DNA from 3 places in the Acidovorax sp. FHTAMBA genome. Region 1 is predicted to be linked to each of the others. Evidence: riboswitches for the same ligand, from Rfam matches in the RefSeq annotation. Region 1 holds a riboswitch; each other region holds the start of a gene.
What was found. A riboswitch is a leader RNA that binds a small molecule or an ion and turns the genes downstream of it on or off. The one in region 1 is predicted to bind glycine.

Region 2: another riboswitch for glycine. It lies ahead of AAFF19_RS03625 (PBP1A family penicillin-binding protein); the one in region 1 lies ahead of gcvT (glycine cleavage system aminomethyltransferase GcvT).
Region 3: another riboswitch for glycine. It lies ahead of AAFF19_RS20990 (D-amino acid dehydrogenase); the one in region 1 lies ahead of gcvT (glycine cleavage system aminomethyltransferase GcvT).

The regions. Positions count from the first base shown of each region.
Region 1 is NZ_CP152407.1:2,588,415-2,593,132, forward strand. It holds gene gcvP (aminomethyl-transferring glycine dehydrogenase) at 1-158, opposite strand, end outside; gene gcvH (glycine cleavage system protein GcvH) at 294-668, opposite strand; gene gcvT (glycine cleavage system aminomethyltransferase GcvT) at 758-1,903, opposite strand; glycine riboswitch at 1,954-2,080, opposite strand; glycine riboswitch at 2,102-2,184, opposite strand; gene AAFF19_RS12230 (TRAP transporter large permease) at 2,360-3,637, opposite strand; gene AAFF19_RS12235 (TRAP transporter small permease) at 3,723-4,217, opposite strand; gene AAFF19_RS12240 (TRAP transporter substrate-binding protein) at 4,343-4,718, opposite strand, start outside.
Region 2 is NZ_CP152407.1:775,919-780,636, reverse strand. It holds gene AAFF19_RS03625 (PBP1A family penicillin-binding protein) at 1-1,390, opposite strand, end outside; glycine riboswitch at 1,551-1,640, opposite strand; gene AAFF19_RS03620 (iron-containing alcohol dehydrogenase) at 1,709-2,869, opposite strand; gene AAFF19_RS03615 (VOC family protein) at 3,081-3,494, shown strand; gene AAFF19_RS03610 (tripartite tricarboxylate transporter substrate binding protein) at 3,615-4,592, opposite strand.
Region 3 is NZ_CP152407.1:4,499,219-4,503,936, reverse strand. It holds gene AAFF19_RS21000 (sulfite oxidase) at 1-223, shown strand, start outside; gene AAFF19_RS20995 (cytochrome c) at 225-563, shown strand; gene AAFF19_RS20990 (D-amino acid dehydrogenase) at 618-1,937, opposite strand; glycine riboswitch at 2,028-2,147, opposite strand; gene AAFF19_RS20985 (YXWGXW repeat-containing protein) at 2,380-2,874, opposite strand; gene AAFF19_RS20980 (hypothetical protein) at 3,008-3,388, opposite strand; gene AAFF19_RS20975 (AarF/ABC1/UbiB kinase family protein) at 3,414-4,718, opposite strand, start outside.

The DNA of each region.
Region 1 (4,718 bases):
GCGATGGAGCGCGGCACGATGGAGTCAATCAGCGCCCGGCGCGACGCCTCGCCAATCACGGACAGCATGTGGGCTTCATCCGCTGCGTCGATGCCGATGTGGCGGGGCAGGAATTCGGCGGCGTTCTCCAGAGCGGAAAGGGGCAGGGCGGCGGTCATGGGCGGGCGTTCGGGTGCTATTAAAAAAGAAGCTGCTGGCGCTTGTTGCTTGGTTGATTCAGCGTGTTTTATGGCTGAAAGCCAATGAAATCAAGCGCAGGCAGCTATGGTTTTTCTATGAAAGCGTCAAGGCCCTCAGGCGCTGGCGGCAAAGGCTGAGTAGGCGGCTTCGTCCAGCAGCGCATCGAGCTGGCTGGCGTCGCTGAGCTTGACCTTGAAGAACCAGCCGGCATTGAGCGGGTCGGAGTTGGCCAGCGAGGGGTCGGCGCGCAGCGCTTCGTTGACTTCCACCACTTCGCCGGAGACGGGCATGTACACGTCAGCCGCAGCCTTGACGGACTCCACCACGCCCGCGACATCGCCCTGCGCAAACGTGGCGCCGACGGCGGGCAGATCTACGAACACCACGTCACCGAGGGCATCCTGGGCATGCACGGTGATGCCGACCACGGCCGCATTGGCGTCGGCGACGTTGATCCACTCGTGGTCTTTGGAAAATTTGACGGTCATGGAAAGGCTCCTCAAGCAATGGGGAAAAAAATGAAGGAATCTGCAATGTAGCGGGCGCAGGCGTGGTCGGCACGCAGCGCCGGCGGAAATCAGCCACGGAAGTAGTTGGCGGGCACAAACGGCAGGGCGCGCACCTCCATCGGCACGGCCTTGCCGCGCACGATGGCGTTCACGCGCGTGCCGATGGCTGCAAAGGCGGGCGCCACATAGCCCATGGCCACGGGCTCGTTCACCGTGGGCCCCAGCAGGCCGCTGGTGACTTCGCCGATTTTTTGCCCATCGGTGCTTTGCAGCTCGGTGTGTTCGCGCACCGGTACACGTTCCAGCGCGACCAGGCCCACTCGCTTGCGCTGCAGGCTGGCGGGGTTGTCGATCTGCGCCAGCACCTTGTCGGCGCCCGGGAAGCCGCCAGCACGCGCGCCACCGGTGCGGCGCACCTTCTGGATGGCCCAGTTCAGGCCCGCTTCGGGCGGCGTGGTGGTGGTGTCAATGTCGTTGCCATACAGGCACAGGCCGGCTTCCAGGCGCAGCGAATTGCGGGCGCCCAGGCCAATGGGCTTCACTTCTGGCTGGGCCAGCAGCGCGCGGGCAAGGGTTTCGGCCTGGGCGGCGGGCACCGAGATTTCAAAGCCGTCCTCGCCGGTGTAGCCACTGCGGGTCACGAAGCAGTCGCAGCCTGCAATGCTGAATGCACCACCGGTCATGAACACCAGCTTTTCCACACCGGGCGCCAGGCGTGCAAGGGCAGTGGCCGCCTGCGGGCCCTGCAGCGCCAGCAGGCCGTGGTCGGGCATCGGCACCACCTTGCAACGCTGGTCGATGCGCGCCTGGATGTGCGCGATGTCGTCCACCTTGCACGCGCCGTTGACGATGACAAACAGGGTGGGCTCGCCGTCCACCACGCCCTGGTTGAAGAACATCAGGTCATCCATGACCGTGCCTTCGTCGGTGAGCAGCAGGCCGTAGCGCTGCTTGCCCACGGGCAGGTCGATCACATCCACGGGCATCAGGGTTTCGAAGGCTGCGGCGGCATCGGGGCCCACCAGCTTGAGCTGGCCCATGTGCGAGACGTCGAACAGGCCGGCGGCCGTGCGCGTGTGCACATGCTCGGCCATGAGGCCCGCGGGGTACTGCACGGGCATGGAATATCCGGCAAACGGCACCATGCGGGCGCCCAGCTCGGTGTGCAGGGCGTTCAGGGGCGTGGCAAGCAGGGGGGCGTTGGCTGACGACATGGCGGAACTCCGGGGCAAATGGGGGCCGTAGCCACCACGGTGGCCACGGGATTTGCCCTGCTGTCCGCTTTACCTGAGAGATTCGCCCCACTGCCCTGGCTGGCCGTGCGGTTTGCTCCTTCGGTGGATGGCCTCATAACGCGGTGCGGCGGGCCATCTCTCTCCAGCAAGGGAACGCCCGCATCACTGCGGGCGGTTGTCAGTCCTTTTGCCTGAGCGTTCGGCTGTTGCCTGCGCCTTCGGCGGTGCGGTGGCCCTTAGGGCTGGCACTCTCTCCTGACCGGGCGATTCTAGTGCAGTGTTTGACGCTTGATGGCGCAAACAAGAAAAATGGATTTTTGGCACTGGCAAGGCGCAAACCACAGCGATACCGGGCGGTATCGCGAGGATTTGCAACGCGGCCATGGCCGAAAAGACGTTTTCTTGCGTGCCAGAAAGCGTGAAACACTGCACTCGCTACTTTGCGTAGACCAGATCCCGCAAACCCAGCGACAGCTGCGGCACGTAGGTCACGATCATGAGGCACGCCATGATGACCAGCACGAACGGAATCAAATGCCCCACGATGCGGTCCAGCGATATGCGCGCCACCGTGCAGGCCGCAAACAGGTTCACGCCAAACGGCGGCGTGATCATGCCCATGGCCAGGTTCACCACCATGATGAGTCCGAAGTGCACCGGGTCCACACCAAAGTGCATGGCCACCGGTGCCAGGATGGGCGCCAGCACAATGATGGCGGCGCTGGTCTCGATGAACATGCCGATGATGAACAGCGCCGCGTTCACGCCCAGCAGGAAGAGCGTGGGCGACTGCAGCACCGCTTCCAGCCAGCGGCCAATCGCATCGGGTACACCCGCACGGGTGATGAGAAAGGCAAACAGCCCGGCGTTGGCAATGATGAACATGATCACGGCCGACGAGATGGCCGACTTGCGCAGGATGCCGAACAGGTCCTTGATGCGGATCTCGCGGTAGATCACCACGCCGATGACGAGCGCATAGAACACCGCCACAGCCGATGCCTCGGTGGGCGTGAAGATGCCGCCGTAGATGCCGCCCAGGATGATGACCGGCATCAGCAGCGCCCAGCCCGCCTGCAGCGTGGCCCGGCCCAGGGGCATGCGGCCGTCACCGTCGTTCTTGCCCCAGCCCTTCCATTTGCAATAGGCCCATACGAAAAGCATCAATGCGCCACTGATAAGAACGCCCGGGCCAAAGCCTGCGATGAACAGCTCACCGATCGACACCTCGGCGCTCACGCCATACAGGATGAGCGGAATCGAGGGCGGGATGATCACGCCCAGCTCGGCACTGGTGGCCTGCAGCGCGGCGGCATAGCTGGTGGGGTAGCCGTGCTTGATGAGCGCCGGGATCAGGATGGCGCCAATCGCAAACGTGGTGGCCACCGACGAGCCCGACACGGCTGCAAAGATCATGCAGGTGAGCACGCAGGTCATGGGCAGGCCGCCCTGCACCCCGCCCACGATGCTCTTGGCAAACTCCACCAGCCGGCGCGAGATGCCGCCGGTTTCCATCAGGTTGCCCGCCAGGATGAAGAACGGAATGGCGGCCAGCGGAAACTTGTTGATCGAGGCGAACATCTCCTTGACCGAGATGAGCATGTTGGCATTGGCCACCTGGATGCCCAGGATGGAGGCCAGGCCGATGGAGACGGCCACGGACACGGTGAGTGCAAAACACAGCACCATGGTGGTGATCATGACTGGAGTCATTGGTGGACCCCCACGCTCGGCATTGCATGTTCTCGCTGCCCCCCGAGGGGGCCGTTCGCTCGCTTGAGGCGGCTCGTCGCGTCGCTCATTGCGCAGTCTCCAGCTCAAGGCGGTGGGGGTCGACCAGGCAGCCGATGATGCCGATGACGCTGAACACGCCGCCCACCGGCATGGCCACGTAGGCCCAGAACATGGAGACGGATTCGAGCCCCGCCATCGACTGCACGCCACCGCGCTGCGCATAGTCCCAGCCCCACCAGATGATCACGCCAATCAGCGCCAGCGCAGCCAGCGCCACGATGTAGTCGAGCACCCTGCGCACACGCGGTGGGCTCCAGCGGTAGAGCACGTCCACGCTCACCATTGCGCCCTGGCGAAACGCGCTGGGGATGGCCAGAAACACCATCCAGATCAGGCTGAAGCGGATCAGCACCTCCGTCCACTCGGCGGGCTGTTCCAGCACAAAACGGGTCACGATCTGGAACATGCCCAGCGCGGACGCTACGACCAGCATGGCGCACGCGCCCAGCAGTGCGGCAAACGTGGTGCCACGTTCAAACAACAGAAAGGCTTTTTTCATGGGGCGGACAACGCCAGGGAATCAGAGGCTATGAACAGAACAAAAAACAGATGAAAAACGCCCGTAGCGCTTATGCTACGGGCGTTATGTGCTACTGAAATTGTAGCAAATGCTGCACACTGCGCTTACTTGTATTCGCGGATCTTGTCGAGCGTGGCCTTGCCGAACTGCTTTTCAAACTCCGCATTCACGGGTGCCAGCGCGGCCACAAACTTGGACTTGTCGGGGTTGTCCACCACCGTCATGCCCTTGGCGCGCAGGTCGGCAACGCCCTTGGCATCGTCTTCGTCCACGCGGGCGCGGTTGGCCTTGGTGCCTTCCTTGGCAGCGTCGATGAAGGCCTGCTTGTCAGCGGCCGAGAGCTTGTCGAACGACGCCTTGTTCATCACGAAGATGGCGGGCGAATACACGTGGCCTGTGAGCGTCAGGTGCTTTTGCACCTGGTCAAACTTGGCCGAGATGATCACGGGCAGCGGGTTCTCCTGGCCGTCCACAGTGCCT
Region 2 (4,718 bases), 1.8 Mb from region 1:
GTGCGTGGTCGAAGCCGCCCGCGAGCGCCAGAATCTCCCCGGTGTCCGTGTCCATGGAGACCAGCGCCCCTTCCATGCCGGGCAGCTGCGCAAGGCTCCACTGCTGGCGTGCGTCGGCCACCACGCGAATCACCGCGCCCGATGAAATGCGCCGCTGCGTGGGCGTATCGGGCGCCAAGGCCTCGCGGGCGCTGGCAGTCAGGCGGCTGCGCGGAATCTGCACGCGCGTGCCGTCGCGCAGCAGCGCAGAAATGCCGCCCGCCTGCGACGCCTCGCGCACCAGGGCCACCCGCAGTTCACCGCTGTCCCGGTACGGCGCCAGCGCTGCACTCAGGGCCCGGGGGTGGCCGTTTCGGGCGGCCTCGGTGTGCGATAAGCGTGCCTCGGGGCCCGCATAGCCCTGCGACGCCTGCGCGCGCAGCAGCCCGGCGCGCAGCGCGCGCGTGGCGGCCTGCTGCTCTGCCAGGCGCAGGGTGGTGACCACATCCAAGCCCAGCGAATACGCCGCTTCTCCAAACCGGTCCACCACCATCTTGCGCGCTTGTTCCACGGCAAACGCTGCGGCAGGGTCGATGGAACGTGGCTGCGTGCGCAAAGCGAGCACCTCGGCACTGGCCGCGTCGTAAGCGGCGGTGTCCAGGTAGCCCAGCGCGTGCATGCGCTGCAGGATGTATTGCTGGCGCACGGTGGCGCGTTCGCGGTTGGCCACCGGGTTGTAGGCCGAAGGCGCCTTGGGCAGGCCGGCCAGCATCGCGGCCTCGGCCACTGTCAGCTCGTCCAGCGTCTTGTCGAAGTACACCGACGCGGCCGCTGCAAACCCGTAGGCCCGCTCGCCCAGGTAGATCTGGTTCATGTACAGCTCCAGGATCTTGTCCTTGCTGTACATGGCCTCCAGCTTGTAGGCCAGCAGGATCTCCATGAGCTTGCGGCTGTAGGTTTTGACACGGCTCAGAAAGAACACCCGCGCCACCTGCATGGTGATGGTGCTCGCGCCCTGGGCGTGCTCGCCAGACACCACATTGCGCAGCGCAGCGCGCGCCAGGCCGGTGAAGTCCACCGCGCCGTGCTCGTAAAACCGCGCATCCTCAATCGCCAGCAGCGCCTGGCGCACGTGCGCCGGTATGTGGCCAATGGGCACGAAATCGCGGCGCTCTTCGCCGAACTCCGCCAGCAGGCTGCCGTCGGCGGCATAAATGCGCAGGGGCAACATGGGGTCGTAGTCGGCCAGGTGGTCTACCGTGGGTAACTGTTGCCACAGCAGGTGCAGCACCCAGGCCCCACCGGCGCTGCCGGCCAGCACCAGACCGGCCAGGAAGCCGCAGAGAAATTTGAGCGCCGAGCGCTTATTGGGCGCCACGGCAGGCGCGGCAGCAGAGGGTGATGAAGACATCCAGAGGGATTTCGGGCTGAGCAGTACCCGTCGATGACGGGCCTGCGGCGCCTCTCCCCCTGTCCTTGGTACCTGAGAGTTTCAGCTGCGGTGGCAGCCAGCCCCTTCGGTGGGCCCCCGCCCGCGTTGCGCAGTGCGGCGGCCTCTCTCCAGTCGGCGATGGTCTCTTGCGGTCCGGTGTGCCTGAGCGATGATGGGAGTTTGCGCCTTCGGCGGGGGCGGTGCCGCCCCTCTCTCCCGCAAGATAAGGGTTTACTCTAACCCACGCGCACAAACCAAACCCGGCCCCAAGGGTATTGACGGCCCTGGGCGGGCCGCTTACAGGGCGGCTTCGAGGATGCGACGGCTCACGGCGGGCGTGATCTCGCGCTGCTCGCCCAGCTGCACCATGCCATGCGCTTCGAGCTGCGCCACCACGGTGGTGACCACCTCGGCACCCAGACCGTAGCCCGACAGGCGCGTGGCGATGCCCATGCTTTCAAAGAAATCACGCGTGCGCTCGATGGCGGCGGTGATGCGCTCGTCGTCGGTGCCCGTGGTGATGCCCCACACGCGCTCGCCGTACTGCAAGAGCTTTTCGCGCTTGGCCACCCGGCGCTCGTTGAGCAGCGCGGGCAGCACGATGGCCAAGGTGCGCGCGTGGTCGATGCCGTGCAACGCGGTCAGCTCGTGGCCGATCATGTGCGTGGCCCAGTCCTGCGGCACGCCGGCGCCGATGAGGCCGTTGAGCGCCATGGTGGCGGCCCACATCAGGTTGGCGCGGTCGTCATACACCGGCTCTTGTGCTGTCAGCAGGCGCGGGCCCACCTCGATCAGCGTCTGCAGGATGCCTTCGGCAAAACGGTCCTGCACGGGCGCGTTGACCGGGTAGGTCAGGTACTGCTCCACCGTGTGCACAAACGCATCCACCACGCCATTGGCCAGCTGCTGGGGCGGCAGGGTGTAGGTCTTGGTGGGGTCGAGCACCGAGAACTGCGGGTAGGTGTGCCGGCTGCTGAAAGGCAGCTTGGCCCCCTTGGCGCGGTGGGTGATGACGCTGCCGCTGTTCATCTCCGAGCCTGTGGCGGGCAGCGTGAGGACAGCACCAAACGGCAGCGCACTCTTCACGTTGCGGCCGTATTTTTCAAGGATTGACCAGGGCTCCCCCTCCAGCGGAACGGCGGCCGCGATGAACTTGGTGGCGTCGATCACCGAGCCGCCGCCCACGGCCAGCAAAAAGTCAAACCCGCCCTCGCGGATCTGCGCCACGGCCTTCATGCAGGTCTCGTAACTCGGGTTGGGCTCGATGCCGCTGAAGGTGGCGTGCTGGCGCTCGCCCAGCGCGGCGCGCACTTCGGTCAGCGTGCCGGTCTTTTCGGCGCTGGCGCCACCCACGAGGATCAGCACCTTGGCGGCAGCGGGCACGAGCTTGGCCAAGTCGGCAATGCGGCCTTGGCCGAAGGCGATGTGGGTGGGGTTGTGGAAGTCGAAATTCAGCATGGGATGAGTGTTTCTGGTGGGGGCTGCCTGCAGGGCGCTTGCCGCTGGCGGGCCGGGAACAACGATTGTGCGGCGCCGCCACGCGGAGCACCCGTCACACGCGCGATAACCCCACGGGTGCCGCCGTGCCACTGCGCCATTCAAAATACTGTCTATATACACAGTATTCGGGTATAAATCGGGACACCATTTTTTGGAGGAGCCCCTGCCCATGCTGGACCACATGACTTTCCGCGTGACCGACATCGCCCGCGCCAAGGCGTTTTACAGCGCCGCCCTGGCGCCATTGGGTTACACCCTTTGTTTTGAAGGCAACTACGGCGCCAACATGCTGGGCCTTGCCTACGCAGACCCGTCCGAGCCGGATGGCAAGAAGGCCGATGTGTGGTTCATCGACGGCCCCTCGCCGTACGGTGGTCCACCAGCCACCGCAGGCTGCCACCTGGCGTGGCGCGCCCAAAGCCGCGCACAGGTGGACACTTTCTACGCCGCCGCCATCGCCGCCGGGGGCAAGGACAACGGGGCCCCGGGCCTGCGGCCCGACTACCACGCGCACTACTACGGCGCGTTTGTCATTGACCCGGAAGGCAACAACGTAGAGGCGGTGTGCCACCTGCCAGGGTAAGGCAGGCCGGCGGCGCCCGAAGTGGGCGCATTTCTGACCCCTGCGCCCGTGGACCTGCCGTTGCCAGACCACCGGGTGCGTCCCGCATCGGGAGATGCGGCAGCACCGCTGCGCAAAGGGTCAATCCAGCTTCACCCCCGCCGCCTTGATGATCTCGCCCCAGCGCTTGGACTCGGCCCGCGCCATGGTGCGGAACTGCTCGGGCGTGCCGGGCAGGGCTTCCATGCCGAAGTCGTTCATGCGCTTGACCACGGCGGGATTGAGCAGGGCCTTGTTCAGGTCGGCGTTCAAACGCGTGGTGATCGCGGCGGGCAAACCGGCGGGCGCGAGGATGCCCTGGAAGGCGAACACTTCGGTATCGGGCACGCCCGCTTCGGCCAGGGTGGGCACGTCGGGCAATGCGGCCACGCGCTTGGACGAGCCGATGGCCAGGGCACGCACCTTGCCCGACTGGATCACGGGCAGGCCGGCCGCCAGGTCGAGGAACATGCACGGCACCTGGCCGCCCATCACGTCCTGCATGGCGGGCGCTGCACCGCGGTAGGGGATGTGCGTGAGGAAGGTCTTGGTGCGGTTCTTGAACATCTCCATCGCCAGGTGGTGCGGCGAGCCGTTGCCGGGCGATGCGTAGTTGAGCTTGCCGGGGTTGGCGCGGGCATAGGCCAGAAATTCCTTCACCGTCCTGGCTTCAAACGATGGGTGCACCACCAGCGCCAGCGGAAAGCGGCTGATGCCACCCACGTAGGTGAAGTCCTTTTCAGGATTGAACGGCAGCTTGGTGAACAGGTGCTCGTTGTAGGCCAGGATGGCGTTGTCGGCCGACATGAAGGTGTTGCCGTCGGGCTTGGCCGTGGCCACGGCCTGGCCGCCGATGTTGGTGGAGGCGCCGGGGCGGTTGTCCACCACGATCTGCTGGCCCAGCGTCTGGCGCATGGCCTCGGCCACGGTGCGGGCCAGCACGTCGGTACCGCCACCGGCAGGGTACGGCACAACCCAGCGCAGGGGTTGGTCGGGCCAGGTGGATTGAGCAGCGGCCCAGGGTGCTGCGGTGGTGGCGCCTGCGGCGGCCAGGGCGGACAAGAGGGTGCGGCGTTGCATGAAAGTTGTCTCCTTGAAAATACTACTAAATTGATAGCTGTTAGCGCTTATCCAGAAAGCGCTGTAGCCATTTTTTGCTTGTTCGTCTGGTCACCCTTGCGCGCGTCGATGGAAACCGGCGCGTGC
Region 3 (4,718 bases), 1.9 Mb from region 1:
CGGCAAGACCTGGCAGGCTGCCCGGCTCATCGGGCCGGACCTGGGCCCCTTCGCATGGCGGCAGTTTGCATTGCCTGTGCGCCTCGATGCGGGCACCCATGTGCTCACCAGCCGCGCCACCGACACGGCGGGCAATGTGCAGCCCGAGCAGCGCGAGGAAAACCTGGGCGGTTACAACAATGCCAGCTGGCGTGACCACGCCGTGACGGTCACGGTTGCCTGAAATGGTGTGGTTCTTCCGGGCCCGCAGCGCCGGGCTTGCCCTGGGGTTGGCCAGCGCCTGCGCGGCGGGCTGGGCTGCCGACCCGGCCGAACTGGCGCGCGGCAAGGAGCTTTTCACCAAGATCCAGCCCGCCTGCGCCGTGTGCCACACGCTGCAGGCGGCCGGTGCCGAGGGCCAGGTGGGCCCGGTGCTGGACGAGCTGAAGCCTGATGCCGGGCGCGTGCTGCGCGCGCTGAAGGCAGGCATCGGCGTGATGCCCTCCTATGCCGAGCGCATGAGCGAGAAGGACATGCAGGCGGTGGCGCAGTTTGTGGCCCATGCCACGGGCGCGGCCAAGTAAGCGCCGCGTTTCATGGCGGTTGCAGCGTTACCTTCGCTGCAACCCGGCGCAAATTCAGGCCGCGGTGCGCGACGGCACCAGCGCCGCCCCGGCTGCGCGCCCTTGCAACCCCTGGAACGCAAAGTCCACCTCGGGCACCCGGCCACTGACGATGTCGGCCAGCGCCTTGCCCGAGCCACAGGCATGTGTCCAGCCCAGTGTGCCGTGGCCGGTGTTGAGGAACAGGTTGCCCACTTTGGTCTTGCCAATCAGTGGCACATTGCTCGGCGTGGCCGGGCGCAGGCCGGTCCAGAACTGGGCCTGGCTCGCGTCGCCCGCGCCGGGAAAGAGTTGCTCCACACGCCGCACGATGGCCTCGCAGCGCACCTGGTTCAGATTGCGGTCGTAGCCGTTGAGTTCGGCCGTGCCTGCAATGCGCAGGCGGTCACCGCCGCGTTCGCTGGTGTAGCGCGAGAACACGAGCTTGAACTCGTCGTCCGTCAGGCTCACCTGGTGCGCCATCGATGCGTCCTTGACCGGCATGGTCACCGAATAGCCCTTGGCCGGGTAAATGGGCAGGCGAATGCCCAGTGGCTGCGCCAGCAGCGGGCTGAACGAACCCATGGCCATCACAAACGCATCGCCGCGCACGCGCTCGAAGCGGCCCTCGGCGTTGGTCACTTCCACATGGTCAATGCGGCCGCCTGCCTCGCGCAGTGCAGTGATGTGGTGGCCCATGCGGAACTGCACGCCCGCTGCCTCGCACAGCTTGGCCAGTTCGCGGGTGAACAGGTTGGCGTCGCCCGATTCGTCCTCGGCCGTGTAGGTGGCGCCCGCCAGCTGCGGGCGGATGTGGGCCAGCGCGGGTTCGAGGCGCACGGCTTCGTCGGCGCTGATCACCTGGCGCTCGCAGCCGAGCTGGCGCATCTGCTCGGCCGGTGCCAGCGCGCCGTCGAATTCCTTCTGGTTGGTATAAAAGTGCAGGATGCCCTGCGTGCGCTGGTCGTACTGGATGCCGGTGGCGGCGCGCAGCTGCTGCAGCGTGTCGCGGCTGTAGGTGCCCAGGCGCACGATCTGCTCGATGTTGTGGCGGGTGCGTGCCGGAGTGCAATTGCGCAGGAACGACAGGCCCCACAGCCACTGGCGCATGTCGGCGCGGATGCGGAACAGCAGAGGCGCATCTTCCTGGCCGAGCCACTGCAGCACCTTCAGCGGGGCACTGGGGTTGGCCCAGGGCTCGGCATGGCTCACCGAGATCTGGCCACCGTTGGCAAAGCTGGTCTCGGCGCCGGGCGTGCCCTGGCGGTCGATGACCGTGACCTCATGGCCGAGCTGCTGCAGGTAGTAAGCCGATGTCACGCCGAGCAAGCCGGCGCCCAAAACGATCACGCGCATTTTTGAAGCCTTTTAAGGGTTCAGCGCTTGATGGACATGCGTTGGCAGCTATTATTTAAATAGCAACAGCTGGCGCGCGTCTGCCAAGCTGCCGCTCCCCCTGTCCTTGGTACCTGAGAGATTCACCGCGCAGCCCACATGGCGCGCGGTTTGCTCCTTCGGTGCGCCACCACGCCAGGTGGGGTGGGGCGGCTCTCCAGACGGCTTTGATGAATGGTTGCAGTACGGAACCTGAGCGTGTATGGGAGTTTGCGCCTTCGGTGCAGTGGCGGGCCTCCAGCCCGTCCTGCTCTCCTGCGAGGCCGATTCTAGGGGTGAAGCCATTGCTTCAACCCGCCTTGCCGCGCTAATGCACCGCAATCGTTGCTGATGCAGGCGACGACCCGCCCCCACGCACCCGGGGGCCGGGTGGTGCGTTGGCGCGGTGGTGGTTCAAGCGTGCTCACTGGCGGTAGGGGTTGTCCGGGCGGCGGTCGTGGCGGTTGGGCACGCCGTCACGGTCGCGATCGCCGCGGTGGGCCATGCCATCACGGTCCCGGTCGCGGTGGTCGCGGTCATAGCGGTTCGGGACGCCATCACCATCGCGATCCCAGCGGCTGGGGCGCAGCTCCCAGCGGCCACCGTGCTCGACCCAGCGGGCCTCACGGTAGTGGTAGCCGGGCCGCGCCTTGATCCAGTGGCCCTGGTTCCAGACATGGCGGTGGCCGCGCCATTCCCAGTGGCCAGGCACCCACACCATATTGCGGCGGGGGCGCGGCATGACTTCGTAGCGTGCGGGCGGAGGCGCATGCTGCACCACCACAGGCGCCGGGCTCTGGTAGTGGCGGGCTTGTCCCGACTGGATGACAACGGTGGCGCTGGTCTGTGCCTGCGCCACCCCTGCGGCACCCAGCGAGAGCAGTGCGATGGAAAGGGCGGCGATTGCGTTGCGGGCCATGATGATCTCCTTGAGAAAGGCTCCCTGCGGAACCGGAGACTTCATCGTGCAGGCCCATCGTCAAGCCGCTGTAGGCAGATTGCGAAGTCTTGTGAAGTTGTGTTTCTCTGCGCGAGCCGGTTGCCCTGGCCCCTCAATGCCACGCCACCAGCGCGGCAATGGCGAGCAGCGCGGCCCAGGCCGGGTGCCGGCCGCGCGTGGCGCCGAGCACCAGCAACGCGCTGGCCAGCAGCGCGACCACGGCAACCTGGGCCAGCCACGTGCGCAGATCTGCATCGGCAGGTGCGTTGGCCAGGCGCCACAGCAGGGCACTCAGGGCCCAGCCCAGGATGGAGGCCAGATGCCATGTGGCCCAGAGAATGCGCACCTGCCATTCCCGCAGCACGGGGTGCCCGGCCGTGGGCACCATGCTCCGTGTGCGCAGCGTGCGAAACACCATGACCTCGCCCAGCACCGAGTGCACCACGCCCACCAGGGCCAGGCCCCCGGCCGCCATCATCAACAGCATGTTCATGCAGGGGTTCCTTTTTGTGAAGGATTCAGACGACCGGTCTGGTAGCGGCTTCGTCGCCATCCACTGCCAGAAAGCCTGCGCGGCGGGTGTGCACCCGGGCGCCCAGGCCGGTGAGCAGGTGCATGAGGCCCATCCACATGCGCTCGAACGAGGGCATCTCGCCCGGCACCTGCAACAGGTGCTGCCCCAGTGCGCGCTGGTGCCGTGCGGGCGTGATGGGGGGCGGCGTCTTGGCGCCGAAGTCGAAAACGGGCCGGGTGAAGGGCTCGATCTGCCAGGCCTGCATGTCGGCCAGTGCGGGGGCAAGTTCGGCGGTGTAGGTTTGCAGGGCGAGGTCGGCTTTCACGAGGCCCAGCGCCTGGTAGGCCTGCAGCACCAGCGCATCGCGTTGCGGGTCGGTGGGGGCGCGCAGCAGCGCTGACCACGCTTTGGCCACCTGGGTGCGAAAGTGTGCCGACAGTTCGCGCGTGCAGCCAAAGTCCAGCACGCCCACCGTGCCGTCTGGTGCGAACAGGAAGTTGCCGGGGTGCGGGTCGGCATGCACCCGGCCCAGCACAAAAATGCAGTGCATGAACCAGTCCCACAGGTGCTGCCCGGCCCGGTCGCGCTCGGCCTGCGCGGGCTGCGTCGCCAGCCAGGCGACCAGGGGTTGGCCCGGCAAAAACTGCTGCGTGAGCACCTGCGCCCGGGTGTGCGAAAGGATGGGCTCGGCCAGCACCACGCCCGGCCGCGCGGCGTGCCGGGCAAACCACTGCAGTTGTTCGGCCTCCTGCAGGTAGTCCACCTCGCGCAGCAGCGTGGCCTCGATCTCGTCCATGACGCTGGCCACCACGGCGTCTGCGGGCATGGGCATGCCGGTGTGCGCCAGTGCGCGCAGGGCGGTGCGCATGAGCTGCATGTCGCTCGTGATGGTGGCGGCGATGCCGGGGTATTGCACTTTCACGGCGACGGTGCCATGCCCCGCAAGCTGCGCGCGGTGCACCTGCCCCAGGCTGGCAGCGGCAAAGGCGGTGGGCTCGAAGTGGTCAAACAGCGCCTCAGGCTCCTGCCCGAACGCCTGGCGGAACACGCGGCCCACCAGCGCGCGGTTGAGCGGCGGGGCCTGGTGGTGGGCACGTGCGAGTTCTTGCCGAACGCCGCCGGGCAGCAGGCCCGGGTGCATGCTGAGCAGCTGCGACACTTTGAGCGCCGAACCCCGCAGCTGGCCTAGTGCGCCAAAGAGGATGCGACCGAGGGCAGCTTCGTGGTCGGCCTGCGCCTGGGCCGATGGTGTGCGGGCGCGGTGCCCCAGCTGGGCCACGCCGATGCGGGCGGCGGCCAGGCCCGTGAT